3 regions of the Pseudoalteromonas sp. SG44-5 genome follow, and region 3 is predicted to be linked to each of the others. Evidence: predicted binding sites of a transcription regulator. Region 3 holds the regulator's gene; each other region holds the start of a gene.

Region 1 (7,687 bases), on a different contig from region 3:
TACCAATTTCAAGTAATTGCATATTAGTTGCAATTTCTGCCGTACCAGCACTACCACGCGGATAACGCACAGCAACAGGACAATTTGCTTGATAACCAGTATATAACATGTGGCGACACTCATTTGTATCGCTTGGCGCCATAATGACCATATTTGGAATGCAGCGCATAAAGCTTAAATCGTACGCACCTTGATGTGTTTCGCCGTCTGCGCCAACAATACCAGCACGGTCAATAGCGAATAACACAGGTAAGTTTTGCAGCGCTACATCGTGAATTAGCTGATCGTACGCACGTTGTAAAAAGCTTGAGTAAATTGCGACAACGGGTTTTAAGCCTTCACAAGCAAAACCAGCGGCTAGGGTTACAGCGTGCTGCTCGGCAATCGCAACATCAAAATACTGATCAGGATGCTCTTTTGAAAAACGCACCATGCCAGAGCCTTCGCGCATAGCCGGTGTTATCGCCATAAGCTTGCTGTCTTGCTTTGCTATGTCGCATAACCAGTCGCCAAATACATTAGAAAATGTAGCCGCACCGGGTTTTGATTTAGGTAAACTTGATGTATTAGGATCAAACTTAGGTACGCCGTGATAGCCAATAGGGTCGGCTTCAGCGGGTTTATACCCTTTGCCTTTTTGGGTTTTTATATGCAGTAATTGCGGGCCTTTTAAGTTACGCATATTACGCAGCGTATCTACTAACATGTTTACATCATGGCCATCAATTGGGCCAATATAATTTAGGCCTAATTCTTCAAAGAAGGTACCAGGGATCATCATCCCTTTAATATGCTCTTCCATTTTACTGGCAAGTTGCTTAACTGGTGGCACACCCGAGAGTAGTTTTTTACTACCTTCGCGAATGTTAGTATAAAAGCTACCCGATAAAATACGGGCAAAGTGATTTGTTAACGCGCCAACGTTTTCAGAAATCGACATTTCGTTGTCATTTAAAATGATCAACATATCTGATTTTACATCACCTAAGTGGTTCATGGCTTCAAACGCCATGCCTGCTGTAATAGCACCATCGCCTATAACGGCAACCGTTTTGCGTCCTTTACCTTCTTTTTGCGCAGCAATAGACATGCCCAACGCAGCTGAAATAGAGGTACTAGAATGGCCCACACTAAACGTATCGTATTGGCTTTCTTCGCGAAATGGGAAAGGGTGCAAGCCATCTTTTTTACGAATGGTGTGCATTAAATCGCGACGCCCGGTGAGTATTTTGTGTGGGTAAGCTTGATGGCCTACATCCCATACAAGGCGATCATCTGGGGTGTTATACACATAATGTAGTGCCACAGTGAGCTCTACGGTACCTAAACCAGACGCTAAATGCCCGCTACTTTGCGATACCGAGTTGAGTAAGTAGTCACGCAACTCATGGCTAAATGCAGGAAGCTTATCTTGTGCTAAGTCTCGCAAGTGGGCTGGTTCGTTAACCAAATTAAGTAATGGATACTTGCTGCTATCAAGTGTCATGGTTTTATATATGTCCTTCGCTAACATCAACTAACTGTGCAAACGCGTTGTTTGAGTTATTTGATGTTCAGTAATAATTTTAGTGCTAAGTTGCAATACATTTAAGCCGTGTTTAGTGGTCACGTTCAATTAAATAGTTAGCTAGTGACGCTAAAGCACTGGTATCGGCGTCTATATTTGCTAACGCTGCATGGGCTTGTTGTATTAAGTTTTGCGCTTTTTCTTTAGCGCCTAGCATACCTAATAAAGCGGGATATGTCGCTTTATTCGCAGCGATATCTGACCCTTGAGGCTTACCTAAAGTAACGGTATCGCCTTCTACGTCTAAAATATCGTCATGTACTTGAAATGCAAGCCCTATGGCATAGCCAAAAGTGGCTAAATTTTCTAACGTGTTTTGACTAACATTGTTCGAGCACAAAGCCCCCAGTGTAATTGCACAGCTTATTAGCGCACCGGTTTTTAACTTATGAATACGCTCAAGTTCAGCCACGGTTATTACTTTATCAGTAGCTGCAATATCAAGCCCTTGGCCTGCCACCATACCTTGTAACCCAGAGGCATGTGCCAGTTCAGCAATCATTTTAACTTGAGCTTGAGCACTACAGTTAAAATTATGCTTGGCGATTAACTCAAATGCTAAAGCTTGCAGTGCATCACCGGCTAAAATTGCGTGTGCTTCGCCGTACACGATATGACAGGTTGGGCGTCCGCGACGTAATTCATCATCATCCATAGCTGGTAAGTCATCGTGAACTAACGAGTAGCTATGAATACATTCTATAGCTGCAGCAAGTACGTCTAAATCTTGTTTATCTGCGCCGAGCATTTTACCCGTTGCGTAAACCAAAAAAGGACGCAATCTTTTGCCGCCATTCATTAAACTATAATGGGTGGCGGCTTTTATGGTCTCGTCAGTATTAAGCGATTGGTCAAAATAAAGGTTAAGAGTATTGGCTACATCAGTTTGAGCATGTGTAATAAGTTCTTTAATAGTCACGGCTATTCCATATCATTATCAAAGTCGGTTAATACAGACTTCTCATCTTTGCCCATTAAAATAGCCACCTTTTGCTCAGCTTGTTGCAACTTACTAGACGATGCGCCTGCTAAAGCAATGCCACGCTCAAACTGTTTTAATGACTGCTCAAGCGATAAATCACCTTGTTCCATTTCACTAACGATTGTTGTTAATTCTTCTAGTGCTTGCTCGAAACTTAAGTTTTCAGGTTTTTTAGTCGCCATCTTTATTTCAACTTACATAATAAATTTAGAAGTCAATTTTAGGGGGAATGCTAAACTAGGTCAAAGGATGAAATGGTTTTTTCGTTAATAAACGTTTTATGTTTTAAAAAATTGATAATTAGATAGATAACACAAGTTGATCTAGAATAGTGCTTAATCCAGCTTTTTATGTTTATCTATAAAAAATGGCTTAAGCAATTCAGTATCTTGCCGATAAACAATTAATAACAAACGTTTGCATATAAAAGCAAAAACTTTTGGAGGGAATGTGGATTTAGCAACCATTATTGGGATCCTTGGCGCAATTGGCTTAATTGTCATGTCCATGTTTATGAGTAGTAGCGGTGAAATGGCTATGTTTTACAACACGCCCTCTGTTGTAATCGTATTTGGCGGTTCATTATTTATCGTTTTATCAAACTTTACTATGTCACAGTTTTTTGGCATAGGTAAGGTGGTTACCAAAGCGTTTATGTTTAAGCTTGAGTCGCCAGAAGAGTTAATCGAAAAAGCAGTTGAACTTGCAGATTCAGCACGTAAAGGCGGGTTTTTAGCACTTGAAGAGGCAGAAATACCGAATCCATTTATGCGCAAAGGCGTTGACATGCTAGTAGATGGCCACGACGCAGACGTAGTGCGGGCCACACTGCAAAAAGATATTTCATTAACTACAGCACGGCATGAGTCGGGTGCTACTTTATTTAAATCTTTGGGTGATATAGCCCCAGCAATGGGAATGATAGGCACCTTAATAGGCTTAGTTGCGATGTTATCTAATATGGATGATCCTAAAGCAATTGGTCCGGCTATGGCGGTGGCATTGTTAACCACATTATACGGCGCATTTTTAGCTAACGTAGTCGCTATTCCTATTCAAACAAAATTGGAGCTGCGTAAAGACGAAGAGGCAATGAATCAACGTTTAATTTTAGATGCGGTTTTAGGTATTCAAGATGGTCAAAATCCAAAAGTAATAGAAGGTATTTTGAAAAACTATCTTGCTGAATCAAAACGTAAAGTAAACACTGAGGATTAACTATGTCTGATCAAGAGTGCAAGTGCCCACCCCCAGGTTTACCTGCGTGGATGGGGACATTCGCAGATTTAATGTCGCTATTAATGTGCTTTTTTGTGCTCTTGCTTGCGTTTTCTGAAATGGATGTACTTAAATTTAAACAAATTGCCGGTTCGATGAAATTTGCATTTGGTGTACAAAATAAAATAGAAGTTAAAGATATTCCCAAAGGCACATCAGTTATTGCTATGGAGTTTACTCCGGGCAAGCCAGAGCCTACCCCAATTGAAACAATTCAACAGCAAACGGTAGAAATGACCCAGCAAATGTTAGAGTTTCAGGCAGGTGATGAAAGCTCAGCAGGCGGAAGGCAAGAGCAGCAGGGCGATAAACGTGGTGGCGAGTCGCGTAGTACTTCCAAAGAGCAAGCATCGGAGCAAGCAATTTCAGCGGCCGATCAACAGCAAACAAACGACTTAGTTAAAAAAATCGCTCAGCAATTAGAAAAACAAATAATTGATGGTGCCATAGAGCTTGAATCATTAGGGCAGCAAATAATTATTCGTATTCGTGAAAATGGCTCTTTCCCTTCGGGTAGCGCATTTTTACAACCTAAGTTTAAACCCATTATTCAAGAAATTGGCGTGCTATTAAAAGATGTGCCTGGAGAAATTACCGTGTCTGGGCATACTGACGATTTTCAGGTTTCAAACGAGTTATATATTAATAACTGGGATCTTTCATCTAAGCGTGCAGTTGCAGTAGCCAGTGAGCTGCAAAAAGTAGTTGGATTTGATAAAAATAGAATGATGGTAGTAGGGCGTGCTGAAACCCGGCCGTTAGTGCCAAATGACAGCAATGAAGATCGCCGTCGTAATCGTCGCGTTGAAATATCTATTTTACAAGGAAAGGCCAAAGAGTCTGATCCTATCGATGTAAGGTAGCAGTCATTTTATTAAAAACACACTTGGTTTAAGCAAACTAAGTGTAATTGATTACAGGTGACTTTTAGTCAAAATTGACTAAAAGTCACCACCTCAGCCAAATACCTCAGAGTTGTTAAATAGTACGGTTTAATAAAAACATCCCACGCTGTGAATTGATATGCTAAACTACTGTGTATATAAACAGTAAAAGAGCTTGCTTATGAAACTCTATATTGCCGAAAAGCCGTCATTAGGGCGTGCTATTGCCGACGCGTTACCAAAACCGCACAAAAAGCACGATGGCTACATTGAAGTTGCAAATGGTGATTGCGTATCTTGGTGTATTGGTCATTTGCTCGAGCAAGCCGAGCCCGATGACTATGATGAGCGCTTTAAAAAGTGGCAGTTTGAGCACCTACCTATCATTCCTGAGCAGTGGCAATTAAAAGCAAAAACTAAAACTCGCAAGCAACTTACTGTGTTAAAAAAGCTAATCAAACAGGCTACAGCACTAGTGCATGCAGGTGATCCCGATAGAGAAGGGCAATTACTTGTCGATCAAGTTATTGAAGAAGCCAAAATAAGTAAAACTAAAAAGCAGCATATTCAACGCTTATTAATTAGTGATTTAAACTTAGCTGCAGTAAAAAAAGCATTAACGACTATGCGATCTAACCGTGAGTTTATTCCGTTGAGCGTTTCAGCCTTAGCGCGCTCTCGTGCTGATTGGTTGTTTGGTATGAATTTAACCCGCGCTTATACTTTAGCAGGGCAAAAAGCTGGGTTTGGTAACGTACTTTCTGTGGGACGAGTACAAACACCCATACTTGGCTTGGTGGTTAATAGAGATAATGACATAGCAAATTTCGTATCGAAGCCATTTTATGAAGTATTAGCCCACTTAGTCACCCCCGAAAAACAATCATTTAGTGCAAAATGGATACCCAGTAAGGCATGTGAGCCTTATCAAGACGAAGAAGGGCGAGTATTAAATAAAGCATTGGCTGAAAACGTAGCCTCGCGTATCACACAGCAAAATGCTGAGCTAACGGCGCTTGAACAAAAGCAAAAAAAACAAACTGCGCCACTGCCTTATAACTTATCTGCTTTGCAGATAGACGCGGCAAAAGCATTTGCTATGCCAGCGCAAAAGGTGCTGGATATATGCCAAACTCTTTATGAGCGTCATAAGTTAATTACCTACCCGCGTTCAGACAACCGCTACTTACCTAATGATCATCACCAAGATGCGTCTGCTATTTTAAAAGCTATAAGCACTAATGGCGGGCAAGGTGTTGAGTTAGTAAAAGCAGCTGATAGTAAAAAACGTAGTAAATGTTTTAACGATTCAAAAGTGGCTGCGCATCACGCCATTGTCCCTACGGCAAAACAGTTAAAGTCGGCAAGTTTAGGTAGCGATGAGACAAAGGTTTATCAATTAATATGTCGTCATTATTTAATACAGTTTTATCCCGACTATATTTACAACGAAACTAAAGCAGAGATAACTATTGCTGGCGGGTTATTTAAAGCAAATGCAAAGCAAGATGTAAGCTTGGGTTTTAAGGTGCTAATGGGTAAGTCTGAATTGAAAGATGAAGCCACGCTACCGCCTTTAACAAAAGACATGTTACTTTTTTGCTCGCAAGGGGAGGTTGTTGAAAAATATACCTCTCCGCCAGCGCACTTTAGTGATGCGACTTTACTTGCAGCCATGACAGGCATAAGCCGCTATGTACAAGATCCACAGATAAAAAAAGTACTTAAAGACACCGATGGCTTAGGCACAGAGGCAACGCGAGCGGGGATCATTGAATTATTATTTAAACGCCGTTTTTTAAAACGTGAAGGCAAATTAATTAAAGCAACCGAAACCGGGAGTGCACTTATTAGCGTGCTGCCGCAAGGTTTAGTTCGCCCCGATTTAACCGCTAAATGGGAATCGAGCTTAGGTGATATTGCACAGCAAGTAATGAGCTATCAGCAATTTTTACAGCCTTTACTTGCCGACTTAAATAGTTTTGTACAACAAGCTGCAAATTGCGATAGCAATGTATTTGCAAAGCTGCCTAAAACTTCAGCTAAAAAGCGTTTTGTTAAACGTGGCCAAAAAACGCCTTATAAAAAGTCGAGTTATAAAAAAAGCTCTGTTACAGGTTAACTACAGAGCTATTATTTAAATAAAACTATTGATTAAACAAAGTTACCGCTGCATTACTCATGGCTTTAATGCCAGTTGGTAGTGCGACTTTATAGTCTGGGGCAAACTTACTTGAATGCAGTGAAGGTAATGTTTTGCCCGCTTTTATTGCACTTGCATATTTTGCTTGGTTAACGCCACCGAGCCAAAATAGTGTGATAGGAATATTTTCGTCAGTGCGGCCATATAAGCCAAAGTCTTCACCTGCCATTACAGGGAGGGTTTCAAGCACATTTTCATCACCAATAGCGCTGGCAATACTTTGACGCACAAGGTTGGTTTGTGCCGGATTGTTATATGTAGATGGAATTGACTCATCTTCATGTACTTGCACCTTAGGGTAGAGCGCTTCCTCAAGGCCTGCGCTTTGTGCAATACCGGCGGTAATGCGTTTAATTGCTGCAATTTGTGCATTTCTAATATCAGGGTTATAGCTGCGTAATGTAAGTTGTAACTTTACTTCATCAGAAATTACATTATGTTTTGAGCCACCATGAATAGATCCAACAGTAATGACTGATGGCTCTAATGGTGAAAGCTCACGACTCGTAATAGTTTGCAGTGCAAGCACAGTGCGCGCAGCAATAATAACCGGATCAATAGTGGTATGCGGATAAGCTCCATGTCCGCCTTTACCCTTTATAGTTATATCAACAGAATCGACGCTGGCCATAGTATATTCGTTTTTCATCGCAACTTTACCGGCAGGCACACTTGCACTTACATGTAGCGCAATTATGTGATCAGGTTTTGCATATTTACTAAATAAGCCTTCTTTTAGCATGGCTTTAGCGCCACCGCCTACTTCTTCTGCG
Region 2 (7,687 bases), on a different contig from region 3:
CACTAATTTTGTTACATTTGGCCCCACTTAACTTAGCGGTAAGAAAAGTGGTGGAGGGAGCTGGATTCGAACCAGCGAAGGCTGAGCCGTCAGATTTACAGTCTGATCCCTTTGGCCGCTCGGGAACCCCTCCAATGCAACGGCGCTGATAATAGCAAACATCGTATTTAAGTAAAGAAAAAAGCTAAAGAAAAATGAAATAAAGCCGATAAATAGGTATTACTTACTTCAATCGGCTAAAGTCTATGCAAATCGGTGATTTGTTAATCACAGAGAGTCAGCTCAACACTCGACTTAATAAAAGTGTGCATGAAAAGCGCCGAGGAGAGTTTGCGCTTTTACTCGCTATGCTATCTCATGATGCACTCGATTTTAGCCAATTCCATTTACCAAAAACAGAAATTGAAGATTCAACTGTTGGCGAAGATACCCTTCGCAAACAAATAGGAGCAGGTCCAAAGCAACTTTTAGCGCCAGATAAGTTTGATATCTTGATAGGGCAGTTTAACGCCTCACTATTAATGCAAGCAGGGGAACGCGCTGGAATGAGCGATATTAAATTAAATCACTGTTTAAACCCTGAACCATTGTTTATAAGAGATGATGTAAGCCATATTCCGCTTCAGGTGCGTGATAATTGTGAATTAGCAGTGCGCAGGCGTATAAATAACACACAAACGCAACTATCTAACCCGCAACTCGATGCTGCTGCCTTTTACGAAAGCCTAAATAATGATGCGCTTCACCACCCATTGCATTTAGTAAGCGCTTAATTATAAAGCGTACGCTGTAACTGCTTTGATATTGCAATAACCAATCATATTAATAGAACTTGGCAAACGATTGCGCCATCACTCTAACTATTAAGTTACTTGTCTGTAATATAAAGCCGCTAACTCTCTACACTTAAGCGCATTTTAGCGATACTTTATTTTATTAATGGATTAATAATTGATTTAATATAAAAAAAGCATCCAAAAATTAAATGCAATTGCTATAATAGGCTCAAATGGTATGACATTAAATGCCGTTATCATTAAACCAAGGTAATTAGGAACGTAATGAAGAAAATATTCACGCTAAATCACGAGAAAATCAAATATCCTCGTATGGTTGACGCCGCAAAGCATGAAGTGAAAAAATATTTGAAAAGAGAGCGTAACAAAACTCTACCACTCGATGCTGATTACTGGGCGTTTGATTGTAAGTTTGGTAATACCGCTGAAGATGCACAAGTAGTGCACGTTGCAGAGCTTAGTAATCATATAAGCGAAATAGAAAAGCAAAGCTTAACTTCTTTTTATGTAGAAATATTAGCGCGCCCAGCTCAACGTCAACAACCAGATTTGGATGACGACGAATAAGACGCTTATAAAGTAATTTGCGTAATTTTTAAAATGGGCCTAGTGGCCCATTTTTTGTTTGTACGTTTATACAAACGCGATTTAAACCTTGAGCATTCAAGTACAAGCAGCTTATAAGCAGTGCTTACTTTCAGTATTACCCTGAAAATTATGGCCGTGATTTTCTAAAACAATTAACAACAACTCTGTATCGCCATTTTTATATTTGGTTGTAAGTTTGATTAAAAACCCAACTTTAATACATTTGCATAACATAAGACTGTATTATACTGTGTTAGTTGATAATTATAGAAAACAGTAGTATTTATGCCATTAAATTATGCCGATATCGATTTAAAACTTAGCCTTAAAACCTCAAAAGTTCTCATTGTTGATGATCAGTTACTTAGCATAATTGTACTGAAAAAAATATTATCAAAGCACTTTATTGTTAACACCGCCAACAGCGGTGAAGAAGCAGTTGAAATATGTAAATCTAATACTCCCGATATCGTACTGCTGGATATTTCAATGGATGGCATATGCGGTATAGAAACCTGTTTAAAACTTAAAACGACGACACAAACCCAAGACATTCCCGTTATATTTGTTACCTCCTTTGAAAACCAAGAAGAGGACTGCTGGGAAGCGGGTGCGGTAGACTTTATTCAAAAACCGATTAACCCAGAAACCTTATACAGAAGAGTAAGAGCGCACTTAACTATTAAGCTGCAACATGACTTATTAAGTCAAAAAGTGTTTCTTGATGACTTAACTAAAGTATTTAACCGTCGTTATTTTGATACTCATATTAATAAAATACAATTGAGTGCATTAAGAGAGAATACAGAATATGCTTTATTACTTATGGATATTGATTACTTTAAGCAATACAACGATATTTATGGACACGTAGAAGGCGACGTTGTTTTACACTTAGTTGCTCAAACAATTGCCAACAGCCTGCAAAGGCCAAGCGATTTTGTTGCCCGCTATGGCGGCGAAGAATTTGTGGTTGTGCTACCCCATACCAACGAGGAAGGCGCTCGCTGTGTTGCTGAAAAAATTAAAAATAACATATATGGCTTAGGTGTTTTACATAAGTACTCAGAGTTTGAATTTGTCACTATAAGTATAGGTGGAGCTACGTTATTGCAATCAGACGAAGGCAACATGGATATTTTGCAACGCGCAGATAAAAAAATGTACGCCGCTAAAGCACAAGGGCGAAATACAGTGTGCTTTTAAAGCGCAGCGAACCCAATACCAAAATATACGGTAGAGCAGTTATTAACACAGGCCTATAGGTATGTAAATTGCCAATAGTTGCTCGAAAGTAAAATTTTATTTTAGCCATACACATCGCCTGTAACAGCCAACCCTAGGCATGGCTATTGGATGTATTTAAGGTTCAGTTGCCTGTAATTACCTACTTTACTCACTGCACAGCTGCAGTTTGTTATACGCTATGACACTTTTTATATTTTTTGCCACTTTGGCAAGGGCAGTTGTCATTTCTGCTTATTTTAATATCGGCTACCGGAAATAGTGTGCCTTCAAGGTAGCGCCACTGCCCATCTTGTTTAATAAACAACGACTTTTCGTGCAACTCGCAATATAGGTTTTGGTAAAAGTAATTTACTTTAAATGTTACAAAGCCTTCGCTTGCATCGTGCTCAGTGTCGATGACGGTTAGCTTTATAAAGCGGCAGCTATCAGCAAAGTCTTTAATCTCTTTTACAGGGTTTTCTGCCTGTTTTTCACTTGCATAAGTTTGATAAACATAAGTTGCATTTTTAAGTACATATGCACTGTAGCGAGCACGCATAAGTTGCTCAGGTGTTTCAGCTATTTTTGATGCTAAATGAAGTGGTTCACAGCAGTCAGCATAATTTTGCTGGCTGCCACAAAAGCAAGGAGAAGTCGTTAATGAGGTCATAATATTAATATAAAGTGTTTAAAACACGAGTTTAACAAGCTTATTGAGTTAGTGGTATCTCAAGGTTGTGAGTATTTTTAGTAAAACAGTAAAGCTTAGTATTTGTAGTGCTTAAATTTAATGATAGCTGTGTCAGCTGTTGATCATTAATAATATCAGTCCAGGTAATAACCGCAGCAAAGTTTCCGTTGTGCAGCGCCGAGCTAAGTACATACTCTAAGTTTACTAAATGTTTTTGCCTGATCACCAGTAATTTGCTGGTGTCAATGGAGCATGAATCAAGCAAGGCTTTACTCGGTACATGGTCAGGGGCAATCAGCAGTGTCCATGCATTTAAGCTGTTGTATTGGTGTAATACTTTAAGCAATTCAAAGGTTGCTGAAATTTCATCTTCAATTTGAATTAAATTTACACAATCACTTTTATCGTCTTGCTGATAACTTTTAACGGTTCTTACGGTAATAGGCTGTAACATAAATTTCTCACTCACTGGGTTTTTATACAGTACCTATGTACAGTAGTTTATACAGTGTTATGGTGCAAGTGTTTTTTTGCTAATTATTTGTACAGCCATTCAGTTTTAAATTTTTACACGGATAAAAAAACAAAAATAACTATTAAAAACAGAGCGTTAATATTTTAGGTATATATTTATATTTTTTATTAAAGTTATGCGGCGAATAGCACCTATACAGTACTTTATGCTCTATTATTTACGTTAAAGTAAAGCTGATTGCTCAGCATATAAGCACGGTAATTATTATTTTTAAAACCTGAAGTACATACGTATTACCGTGTCATATTTATTATTTCAGCTACTTCAATAACTTAATGCATAACAAGGTAAAATGTCCGGTATTTCGCTATTTTTATGCTAAAATCTCGCCACTTTTTACTACCTTAAGTTTGTTATGCTCGAAGCCTTATTTAAAATCCGCGCAAATGATTCCTCAGTACAACGTGAATGTGTTGCCGGTATGACTACTTTTATTACTATGGTTTATATTGTTTTTGTTAATCCAGCAATGCTTGCCCAAGCAGGAATGGATCAAGGCGCTGCGTTTGTAGCTACATGTATTGCAGCTGCAATAGGCTGTTTTATTATGGGCCTATGGGCCAATTATCCGTTAGCGTTAGCGCCGGGTATGGGATTAAATGCTTTTTTTACCTATGGCGTTGTTTTAGGAATGGGCTATACCTGGGAAGCGGCATTAGGTGCTGTGTTTATGTCGGGTTGTATATTTTTATTTTTAAGTTTATTTAAAGTACGAGAGTGGATTATTAATGCCATTCCACTGGTGCTAAAACAAGCAATAGCGACCGGTATTGGTGCTTTTTTGGCGCTAATTGCGCTTAAAAGTGCAGGGATCATAGTATCTAGCCCTGCAACCTTAGTGCAGCTAGGTGATATTACTGCACCTGGGCCATTACTTGCTATTTTAAGTTTTTTTGTGATTGCGGCATTGTTATATCGCGATTTTAAAAGTGGTGTGTTAATTAGTATTTTACTGGTAACAGGTATTGCTTTGGCTTTTGGTTTGGTTGAATATCAGGGGGTTATGTCTATGCCGCCGTCAATTTTACCAACCTTTATGCAACTTGATTTTAGTGCGGCATTTGAGCTTTCAATGTTGAGTGTTATTTTTGCATTTTTATTTGTAGATTTATTTGATACCTCAGGCACCCTGGTTGCAGTCACGCAAAAAGCAGGGCTTGCAGATGAAAAAGGCAATATGCCACGTTTAGGGCGCGCTCTTAGCGCTGATAGCACTGCCACTATTGCTGGTGCAATGCTTGGTACATCTACTACTACATCTTACATAGAGTCGGTGGCTGGCGTTTCTGTAGGCGGACGCACAGGCTTAACAGCCGTTGTTGTGGGTATTTGTTTTTTATTGATGATGTTTTTTGCGCCACTAGCGCAAATGGTGCCAGCGTATGCCACTGCCGGTGCTATTTTATATGTTTCGGTACTTATGCTACAAAACTTAAAGTTTGTAAACTGGGACGACATGACAGATGCCATTCCTGTTAGTGTGGTGTTATTAATGACCCCGCTGACATTTTCTATTGCTCATGGTATAGCGCTTGGGTTTATTTCATACACTGCGGTTAAGGTATTATGCGGTAAAAAGGATCAAGTAAGTATTAGTGTGTGGATTTTAACGGCATTGTTTATTGTTAAGTTTGCATTTTTATCTTAAAAAACTTATTTATCTATCAATAAAAAAAGCCCATACAATTTTGTATGGGCTTTTTTTATAAATTATAGTACTAATTTACCATTTCTTTTTCGGAGCAAACAATATGTCTAGGTCATCTTGCTCTTGTTCAGTTTTCTTTTTAAGCGCATCGGCATTCGATGCTCTTAACTCAACACTAATAGCTTCTAAGTAGCCTTCTACTTCTTGATATTTAGCAGTTACATATGGATCGCTATACGATACCGCACTGAGTGAAGCATGGGCTTTTTCAAAATACTGCCTAGCTGAACCTACCATGCCTGCAGAGCGCGCCGATAAACCACGTTTAATTTGGCTTTCAATATTTATTTGTAACTGCAGTTTTTCCATTCGTTTGTCTTCAATTACAAATAGTTGGCTATCGAGGTTACCTTTATTGTGCTCAGAGCGTAGAATAATACGTAATTTTTTTATGCCCTGTATTAGCGATACCAATTGCTTATCGTTACTTGGCAGTGAAAGCGATTCGCTATTGCTTCCTTGAACTGGGTTATTCAAACGCTCTTTCGCTTCATTTAAACGGTTTTTTAATATTTTAGAACCAGGTGAAAGCGATACCATGGTACTAAGCGCATCATGATTACGACGCTGTAAAACACGAAGTGTGTTATCTGAAAACGGGATATTAGCGTTATTCATTAACGCTTCCTCGGTTTCCTCAATGATAGCTTTTTGTTTGGTTAGTTCTTTACGGCGATCAGCTTCTTGTTTTTCTTTATGCTGTTGCACCGCACTTACCCAAAGCGCAATCACAATAAGAGCAACAATGAGTATAATTATAATAGAGACGATCATGTTACAGTTCTCGGGTTCTAAACCTAATTGCTCAATCTTACATTAAATATATAAGAACAGGAAAACTTTGCGCTAATTAACTATAAAAGCAGGCTAAGAAAGCGTTTAAATCTTAATGCTTTATATGATAATCATTGCTATCTGAAGTATATTTATTGTGCTAGCCTAAGCCTATATTTATTAAATACGATATTATCAATTAAAACCTACCATTTGTCGGGTGGTCAGTTTTTAAAGATAAAGTATTTACCCCCTCAAAAACGAATAATAACGAAAATACATAGCTATGAAATTACAACAACTTAGATATATTGTAGAAGTTCAAAATCATAAATTAAATGTCTCAGCAACAGCTGAAAGTTTATTTACCTCACAACCAGGTATTTCTAAGCAAGTGCGCATGCTTGAAGATGAGTTAGGTATTCAAATTTTTGGTCGCAGTGGTAAACATTTAACGCATGTAACGAGTGCCGGTGAAGAAGTCATTAATATATCGCGCGAAATCCTCTCAAAAGTGGAAGGTATTAAAGCGGTTGCTCATGAGCATACTTTACCTGATCAAGGTAAGCTTAATATTGCCACTACTCATACCCAAGCACGTTACGCATTGCCGAATGTTATTAAAGGGTTTATGAAAAAATACCCCGCAGTGTCACTTCATATGCACCAAGGTACACCGCAGCAAATATCAGATGCAGCTGCACGTGGCGATGCTGACTTTGCTATTGCAACAGAAGCGCTACACTTATATTCAGACCTTGTTATGCTGCCTTGTTATCATTGGAACCGTAGTATTGTGGTGGCAAAAGACCACCCATTAGCTAAAAAAGCCAATAGTATAACCGTGGCTGATATTGCAAAATATCCGCTTATTACTTATGTATTTGGCTTTACTGGCCGCTCAGAACTAGATAAAGCATTTAGTGCTCATGGGCTTGAGCCGCACATAGTATTTACCGCCACCGATGCCGACGTTATTAAAACGTATGTACGCTTAGGATTAGGTGTTGGAGTGGTTGCGTCAATGGCGATTGACCAGGTCAGTGATACTGATTTAGTGTGTATTGATGCCAGCCATTTATTTGAAGCGAGTACCACTAAAATTGGTTTTAGAAAAGGCAGTTTTTTACGCACTTATATGTATGACTTTATTGAACGCTTTGCACCACACTTAACAAAAGAGCGAGTAGAGCGTGCTAACTTATTACGCAACCAAGAAGATGTTGATAAGTTATTTGCTGATATAGAATTGCCAGTTAAATAATTGTTTCGGTATCGAATACTTAACTGTTAACTGTTAAAAGTAGCTAATAAAAAAGGCGCCTGTTTTTAAACAGGCGCCTTTTTTAATTATAATTAAGTGTGTT
Region 3 (7,687 bases):
CCATTTGCGCCGAATATAAGCCTTTCCCGGCCTCATCAATCACGTTTTTAAACCAGCTAAACAACATATACAGCAGTACTGCTATACCTGCGTACAAAATATAAATGCCACTGTCACCTTCTTTACCGGCACTCATTACGGTTAGAGCTGCACCTACTGCAATAAAAAATAATGCTACTGCGCCAACAATCGGCCATGGGCTTTGATCTGGTACATAATAATGCTCATATTCTTGCTTCATTTTATTTGCTCCTGGTTGTCACTAGTTAGGCTAGTTGTTATTGGCTGCTAGCCGCTCACTAATATCAAATACCGTATAAGATAAAGTTAACTCTTCAATGTCACTTGGTAGTGCGGTATCAACATAAAAAAGCAACGTAAACTCTAGTTCTTCACCTGCTTTTAATGGCTGTTGATCAAAACAAAAACACGCTATTTTATGTAAGTATTTTGCTGCTCTACCGGGTGATACCGAAGGCACTGCCTGCATTACTTTATCTTGGTCACTATTATTTTTGGCGCTAAACATTACCTCACGCATAGCACCGGGCTTTACCGCAACACTATACTCTTTAGACTTCACAGCAAAGGGTGCACCGCTTTGTGCATGCGTGGTAAAGCTCACACTTATTTCGCGATTTTGTATTACTTGCGTGCTTTGCTTTGCTTGCTCTAATGATGGCTTACCGTTAATGCCGGTAATATCACAAAACACGTCATACAAAGGCACTAACGCAAATGCAAATGCGAACATGGCTAAGCAAATAACAACTAAGCGCTTAAGTAGCGGTGCGTGTATCATTATTTAATTTCCGGTGGTGTTGAAAATGTATGGTACGGAGCAGGTGAATCTACCTCCCACTCCAGTCCTTCTGCGCCTTCCCACACTTTTGCAGGAACCTTGTCGCCGCCGCGTGCGCATTTAATCACTACAGCTACAAACAACAACTGCGATAATCCAAAGGCAAAGCCGCCAATACTAATAATGGCGTTAAAGTCAGCAAACTGTAGCGCATAGTCGGGTATACGGCGTGGCATGCCTGCAAGCCCTACAAAGTGCATAGGAAAAAACAATACATTTACGCTTACCAGCGATAACCAAAAATGCCATTTAGCCAGCGCTATGTTATACATATTGCCAGTCCATTTAGGCAGCCAATAATACGCGCCTGCCATAATAGAAAACACCGCTCCCGTTACCAGTACATAATGAAAATGTGCCACTACAAAGTAGGTATCATGGTACTGAAAATCAGCCGGTGTAATGGCCAGCATCAATCCCGAAAAACCACCTAAGGTAAACAACACAATAAAAGCAATACTAAACAGCATGGGGACTTCAAACGTAATTGAACCGCGCCACATAGTGGCTACCCAATTAAATATTTTTACTCCAGTGGGCACCGATATCAGCATAGTCGCGTACATAAAAAATAGCTCGCCAGCCACCGGCATACCGGTAGTAAACATATGATGCGCCCACACTGTAAAACTCAACAACGCAATTGACGCCGTGGCATATACCATGGAGGAATAACCAAAAAGTTTTTTACGCGAAAAGGTAGGAACTATAGTAGAAATAATGCCAAAAGCCGGCAAAATCATTATGTATACTTCGGGGTGGCCAAAAAACCAAAATATGTGCTGAAACATCACCGGATCACCGCCACCAGCTGCATCAAAAAAGCTGGTTGCAAAGTATTTATCGGTGAGCACCATGGTCACTGCACCTGCGAGTACCGGCATAACCGCAATTAATAAAAATGCCGTTATCAGCCAAGTCCATACAAACATAGGGACCTTCATCCAAGTCATGCCTGGGGCACGCAAGTTAACTATGGTTACAATTACATTAATTGCCCCCATAATGGAGCTAATACCCATAATATGCACAGCAAATACAAACATGGCGGTATTGTCATTACTGTAGGTTGTGGACAGCGGCGCATAAAAAGTCCAACCAAACGCAGGACCGCCACCGGGCATTAATAGCGATGATAATAAAATTAAAAACGCGAATGGTAAAATCCAAAAACTCCAGTTATTCATTCGGGGTAAGGCCATATCAGGCGCGCCAATCATTAATGGCACCATCCAGTTAGCTAAGCCAGTAAAGGCCGGCATAACGGCACCAAATACCATAATCAACCCATGAACCGTGGTCATTTGATTAAAAAAGTGAGGATCGACTAATTGCAATCCTGGCTGAAATAACTCAGCGCGGATCACCATAGCCATAGCACCACCAATAAAAAACATAGTTAGCGAAAAAATTAAGTACAAGCTACCTATATCTTTATGATTTGTGGTATATAACCAGCGCTTAAAGCCTTTAGCAGGATGATGAGCGTGGTGAGCTTCATTAATGTCAGGTTGTTCTACTATGCTACTCATTAGTTCGCCTCCCCATCGGCATCAAGTGCTGCCTGTATTTCACTTGGTTGAATTACATCACCGGTATCATTACCCCATGCATTACGCTTATAAGTAATTACCGCTGCTAATTGCTTTATAGAGAGCTGTTTAGCAAAGGCTTGCATGGCTGTGCCGGGGCTTCCGTGAATAACAATATCAATGTGGTCTTTTATATCGCCAAGCACTATCGGGCTGCCTTTAAGTGCAGGAAAAACGCCTGGCAAACCTAACCCTGTGGGCTGATGACATGCAGCACAATTGGCCATATACACTTGCTCACCCAAAGTCATTAATTCTTCTTTAGGGAGTGTTTGGTCAAGTAATGCAGCATCTGCTGCTGCTGCTTTTTGCTTTGCTTGTTTAGCATCTGCTAGCCAAACTTTAAAATCGGCCTCTGACTTAGCCTCTACTACCACTGGCATAAAGCCATGATCTTTACCGCATAGCTCAGCACACTGACCGCGATAAATACCGACTTCGTTTATGTTGGTCCACGTTTCGTTAATAAACCCCGGGTTTGCATCTTTTTTAATAGCAAAATCGGGCACCCACCAAGAATGAATAACATCGTCGGAGGTCATTAAAAAGCGTACTTTTTTATTGATCGGTAATACCAGAGGCTTATCTACCTCAAGTAAATAGTTGGGGTTTTTATCGGCTAGGTTAGCAATTTCATTTTGCGGTGTGGCAAGTATTGAGTAAAACTCAACATCTTCCCCCATATATTCGTAATGCCATTTCCATTGTGAACCAGTTACTTTAATAGTGATATCCGCTTTACTGGCATCTTCCATCGCTATTAATGTTTTAGTTGCGGGGACTGCCATTGCTATTAAAATAACAAATGGAATTGCTGTCCAGAGTATTTCTACTTTGGTACTTTCGTGAAATTGAGCAGCAACTGCTCCTTTAGATTTACGATGATGAATAAGTGCCCAAAACATAACGGCAAATACAATCACGCCTATTACACAGCATATTAAAAATATGGTCATGTGTAGTTGATAAACATTATTACTTATATCGGTTACGCCTTTGCGCATATTATATTGGCTATTTGCCAATGCTAACTGCGGAAAAACAAACAATATAAGCCACAAGGTAGAGCTCAATTTACCCATGTGACAGCTCCTTTAATACTGTTGCGAGTGCAAAACAAAAAGACATAAGCTTTAAATGCCAATTTGTTATTTTTTATTTTTGTATTGCTGCCGGATATATAAATATATTTTCTCAAAACTAAAGCTGTGAGTTATTGTTAGTCCAGCCCATTAACAATTAGTTAATAATTGAACAACTAGCAAGTTTTAGTTTGAAAAATAATCAAATAATATTAGGGGATTAGCGTAAATATGGGATTTATTTAATTTTGTTCTAAGCAGGAAGTGAGCAACAGCAAGGGTTACAAATAAAAAGACAGCGATAACGAGTATTAAATACTTAAATGATAAAAAACATAAACTTAATATAATTTTTTCATTGCAGCGGAATTTTCACAAAAAAAAGGCAAAAAAAAGCGCACTAAAAAGTGCGCATTAATTATCTGAGCTATTAAATTATGCCGATATTTTACATAGCTATAACAGCTTAATTGTCACATCCAGTCAGCATTACGAATAACCCCAACAGCTAAGCCTTCAATATTAAAAGATTCGTTTTCAAGATCCACTTCTATCGACGAAAATTCTTTATTTTCAGCATGCAATAATACTTTTTTGCCTGCTTTTTCTAAGCGTTTTACCGTTACATCGTCATCAACGCGGGCAACAATAACTTGGCCATTTTCGGCAACTTGAGTGCGATGAACAGCCAGTAAATCACCATCCATAATACCAATATCTCGCATGCTCATACCATTTACACGCAATAAAAAATCGGCAGCGGGTTTAAACATTAACGGGTCAATTTTACAATGGCTCTCAACATGTTGTTGCGCCAAAATAGGTTCGCCGGCAGCTACACGGCCTATTAACGGTAAACCAAGTTGTTCTGGTTCATCTTCTTCAATAAGTTGAATACCACGGCTAGCGCCTGGTTTCATTTTAATAGCGCCTTTTTTAGCCAGCGCTTTTAAATGCTCTTCTGCTGCATTAGCACTTTTAAAGCCTAATGTTTGTGCAATTTCTGCGCGTGTAGGAGGCATACCAGTGTCTTTAATAAACACTTTAATAAGTTCGAGTATTTGCGCTTGGCGGTTAGTTAATGGTCGCATACAACTGGTTTTCCATACAGTACATTTAACTGTGAGTATATACAGTTATCTGAAAATCGCAAATTTAAATTACTCCTCGCCTTTGCTGCCAAAGGTGGCATTGGTCTAAGCTTAAAATTACCAAGTAAATTACAGATAAAATTACGCAGATCACGATAGTGTTAGTTTTACGTTACATTAATTACATAACTACTAAGTTGTTGCTGTTATTAAAAATTAGTTAGCTATCGTTTTTGTAATGGGCCTTAACTTCATCAATGTGAATTAACGGAGAGTGTTATGAATATCACTGTAGCGGTAATAATTAACGGTCCTAAACGTAAAGTATGGGCGGCAATAACTGACATCGAAAACAGTGCCAATATGCTGTCTGGCATTATTGATGTAAAAATAATCGAGAAGCCACCACAAGGGCTAGTGGGCCTAAGATGGTTAGAAACACGAAAACTTTTTGGCAAAGCAGCCTCAGAAACCATGTGGATCACCGAAGCTGTTACTAATGAATACTATTGCACTCGCGCAGAAAATGGCGGGGCAGTTTATACCACTAAGCTGTCACTTACCGCCGCCGAACCTAGCACCTGTTTAACCATGACTTTTTCTGATAGCTCTGAGTCTATTTGGGTAAAAATGATCTCTGCAGTGATAGGGTTTTTTCTTAAAAGTTCGATGCGTAAAATGCTAAAAAAAGATCTCGATGAAATTAAGCACTATGTAGAAAGCAAAAAGTAGCACTGTATTACCATGCAGTAGCTGCACTAATTTGGCTATCATATCGCCATGAAAAATCGTATTATCGGTTATCGTTTTCAACCTTTAAAGGAGTAACAATGAGTATTTGGCATCAACCTATTACTTTAGCGTTTTGTAAGCAGTTAGACCAAGGCATAAATGGCCAAGGTACACTGATGAAAACCATGGGGATTGAAATAACTGAAATTGGTGATGATTACTTAGTTGCCACTATGCCAGCAATTCCTGCGCACCATAACCCTATAGGCATGGTGCATGGCGGAGCAAACGTGGTTTTAGCCGAAAGTGTTGCCAGCTACGCGGCTAATTTTGTGGTCGACTTCACTAAATTTTATTGTGTAGGGCAAGAGATCAGTGCCAGCCATTTAAAAGCCTCGCGTAATGGCACCTTAACCGCCACCGCAAAAGCGTTTCATATTGGCAAACGTAGCTCAGTATGGGAAATAAAAATAACGAATAGTCGCGGCGAGCTTTGCTGCGTATCAAAAATGACCGCAGCTGTTGTAGAGCGCAAAGGCTAACGCTATTTTTCTAGCGGGTAAATAGTAATTTCCATGCCTGCACCAATTGCCGATATACGTAATAATGTATCGGCGTGCAGCGCTTGGTTAAAACACTTTGGCGAAGTGCCCGATTCAAAACCAATATCAAAGGTACGGCGCGAACAACTCAACCATTGCTTAAGTGCAGCCCGCGAGCATGACTCTACTAACTCACATAAGTGGTTAATTGCTTTATCCGGTGAAGATATTTCGCCTGTTACTTCTATACGCGCTAACTGACGGTATTCGTCTTTATCATAATGTAAAATAGTGGCGATTTTTTTTAGGTCAGCTACAAGCACGCTAATATCTTGCTTTGACTCAAGCTCTAGGTCTACATTTAAAAATTGAATTTCCGACATTGTCTGCTGTTTATCCTCTAATTAGTTCGCTGTAAACTTTAACGCAGTTTTACGCTTATACCAAATCAACTCTGCAATATTCACCTTTTTTATCTGAATAGTCGGCTATTTTTACGCATTTATTGACGCTTTACTTACTCTTATTTCACGAATAAAAAATATTTAAGCACCAAAAGCTCACTATTATAAAAGTGCTGAGCTAGCTCCATAAAAATAGCTAGCTACTCGCATTTAAAATTTAACCACTATTTTTTATTCTAAATGTTTAAATCGACTTAAGTGCTGCTTTAACATTTGGTTTTCAGCAATCAACTCATCCCGTTCATCCAATAATTGTAAAACCAAAGCAATAGCAGACCAATCTAACGATAAGTCATGCTGAATACGCGCAGCCTTTTTAACTAAGATCACTGTTGATACCGTAAATTGCCATTCTGTAACGCGCTCGCCCTCAATAGGAATAGCAATGCTGTGCTCAACCAATTCATATAATATGGCTTCGCTAATATCACTACTCACACACAATTCTTGGCTAGTGAGTAAATTGCCTTGTGGTGCCTCGATAATTTTCATTATGACTTGCTCCAATTGCTACGGGGGTCAAAATGGGCTTTTTCGGCCAGCTCTTGCCAAAGCTTTTTGCTAACATCATCACTCAATGCTGGATTAACAATTTTAATCACAGCAAATAAGTCACCTTTGGCTTTTTTACTAATTAACCCTTTACCTTTAATGCGTAAACGTTGACCCGATTGACTATTAGCTGGAATAGTTAGTTGGATTTTTCCGGCTAATGTAGGTAAATTTATTTTAGTGCCCAAAGCAGCTTCCCATGGTGCAAGAGGTACCACTATGTTTAGGTCATGCCCCTCAACGTCAAATAATGGATGAGGCACTAAGCGAATTTGCAAATACAAATCGCCATTAGGGCCATTTGCCGAACCTAATCCACCTTGGCCTTTTAAGCGAATGCGTTCGCCATTAACCGAGCCGGCAGGAATTTTAACTTTAAGCGATTTTTTAACTTCAGATACACGGCCACTACTGTCTCGCTGCGGCAGCATAAACTCAATTGGTTTAACGGTATCGACTAACGTTTCTTCAAGAAATACCGGGAATTCAATTTCCACATCTTGTCCTTTTTGCGCACGAGCGCCACCAGTTCTGCCCTGCCCGCCATGGTTAAACCCACCTGCGCCGCCAAACATTGAATTTACAAAATCAGAAAACTCCTGATCGGCTTGGGGATCACCTTGCTGATAATGGTTTTGTGACGAGCCATAGCTACCGCCATAATTTGCTTGCTGCTGAGCACGGTTTTGTTGATTACGACGTAACACATCGTATTTAGCGCGCTCTTCTTTGTTGTGAATAACTTCGTAAGCTTCACCTATCTCTTTAAA

Evidence for each region. Region 3 encodes LexA, which represses DNA repair genes until DNA is damaged. Its sites were predicted from a motif close to TACTGTATNNNNATACAGTA; they were not measured.
Region 1: H5079_RS14470 (DNA topoisomerase III) is a predicted target of LexA. The motif match lies at 4,860-4,879, and genes of this name have one in related genera.
Region 2: H5079_RS00885 (SulA-like leucine-rich domain-containing protein) is a predicted target of LexA. The motif match lies at 3,783-3,802, and genes of this name have one in related genera.

Annotation. Positions count from the first base shown of each region.
Region 1 covers NZ_JACJES010000018.1:1,920-9,606, reverse strand. The annotation lists gene dxs (1-deoxy-D-xylulose-5-phosphate synthase) at 1-1,486, opposite strand, end outside; gene ispA ((2E,6E)-farnesyl diphosphate synthase) at 1,599-2,486, opposite strand; gene H5079_RS14485 (exodeoxyribonuclease VII small subunit) at 2,489-2,731, opposite strand; gene pomA (flagellar motor protein PomA) at 3,000-3,767, shown strand; gene H5079_RS14475 (flagellar motor protein MotB) at 3,770-4,690, shown strand; gene H5079_RS14470 (DNA topoisomerase III) at 4,893-6,833, shown strand; gene H5079_RS14465 (M20 family metallopeptidase) at 6,859-7,687, opposite strand, start outside.
Region 2 covers NZ_JACJES010000001.1:162,215-169,901, forward strand. The annotation lists tRNA gene H5079_RS00860 (tRNA-Tyr) at 49-133, opposite strand; gene H5079_RS00865 (VC2046/SO_2500 family protein) at 246-773, shown strand; gene H5079_RS00870 (DUF6172 family protein) at 1,062-1,364, shown strand; gene H5079_RS00875 (diguanylate cyclase) at 1,671-2,591, shown strand; gene H5079_RS00880 (YchJ family protein) at 2,803-3,282, opposite strand; gene H5079_RS00885 (SulA-like leucine-rich domain-containing protein) at 3,323-3,757, opposite strand; gene H5079_RS00890 (NCS2 family permease) at 4,194-5,486, shown strand; gene H5079_RS00895 (hypothetical protein) at 5,562-6,320, opposite strand; gene cysB (HTH-type transcriptional regulator CysB) at 6,607-7,584, shown strand; gene H5079_RS00905 (L-serine ammonia-lyase) at 7,686-7,687, opposite strand, start outside.
Region 3 covers NZ_JACJES010000024.1:22,364-30,050, forward strand. The annotation lists gene H5079_RS16100 (cytochrome c oxidase subunit 3) at 1-241, opposite strand, end outside; gene H5079_RS16105 (cytochrome c oxidase assembly protein) at 272-802, opposite strand; gene ctaD (cytochrome c oxidase subunit I) at 802-2,394, opposite strand; gene coxB (cytochrome c oxidase subunit II) at 2,394-3,536, opposite strand; gene lexA (transcriptional repressor LexA) at 4,010-4,627, opposite strand; gene H5079_RS16125 (SRPBCC family protein) at 4,907-5,359, shown strand; gene H5079_RS16130 (PaaI family thioesterase) at 5,458-5,901, shown strand; gene H5079_RS16135 (hypothetical protein) at 5,904-6,284, opposite strand; gene H5079_RS16140 (chaperone modulator CbpM) at 6,537-6,857, opposite strand; gene H5079_RS16145 (DnaJ C-terminal domain-containing protein) at 6,857-7,687, opposite strand, start outside.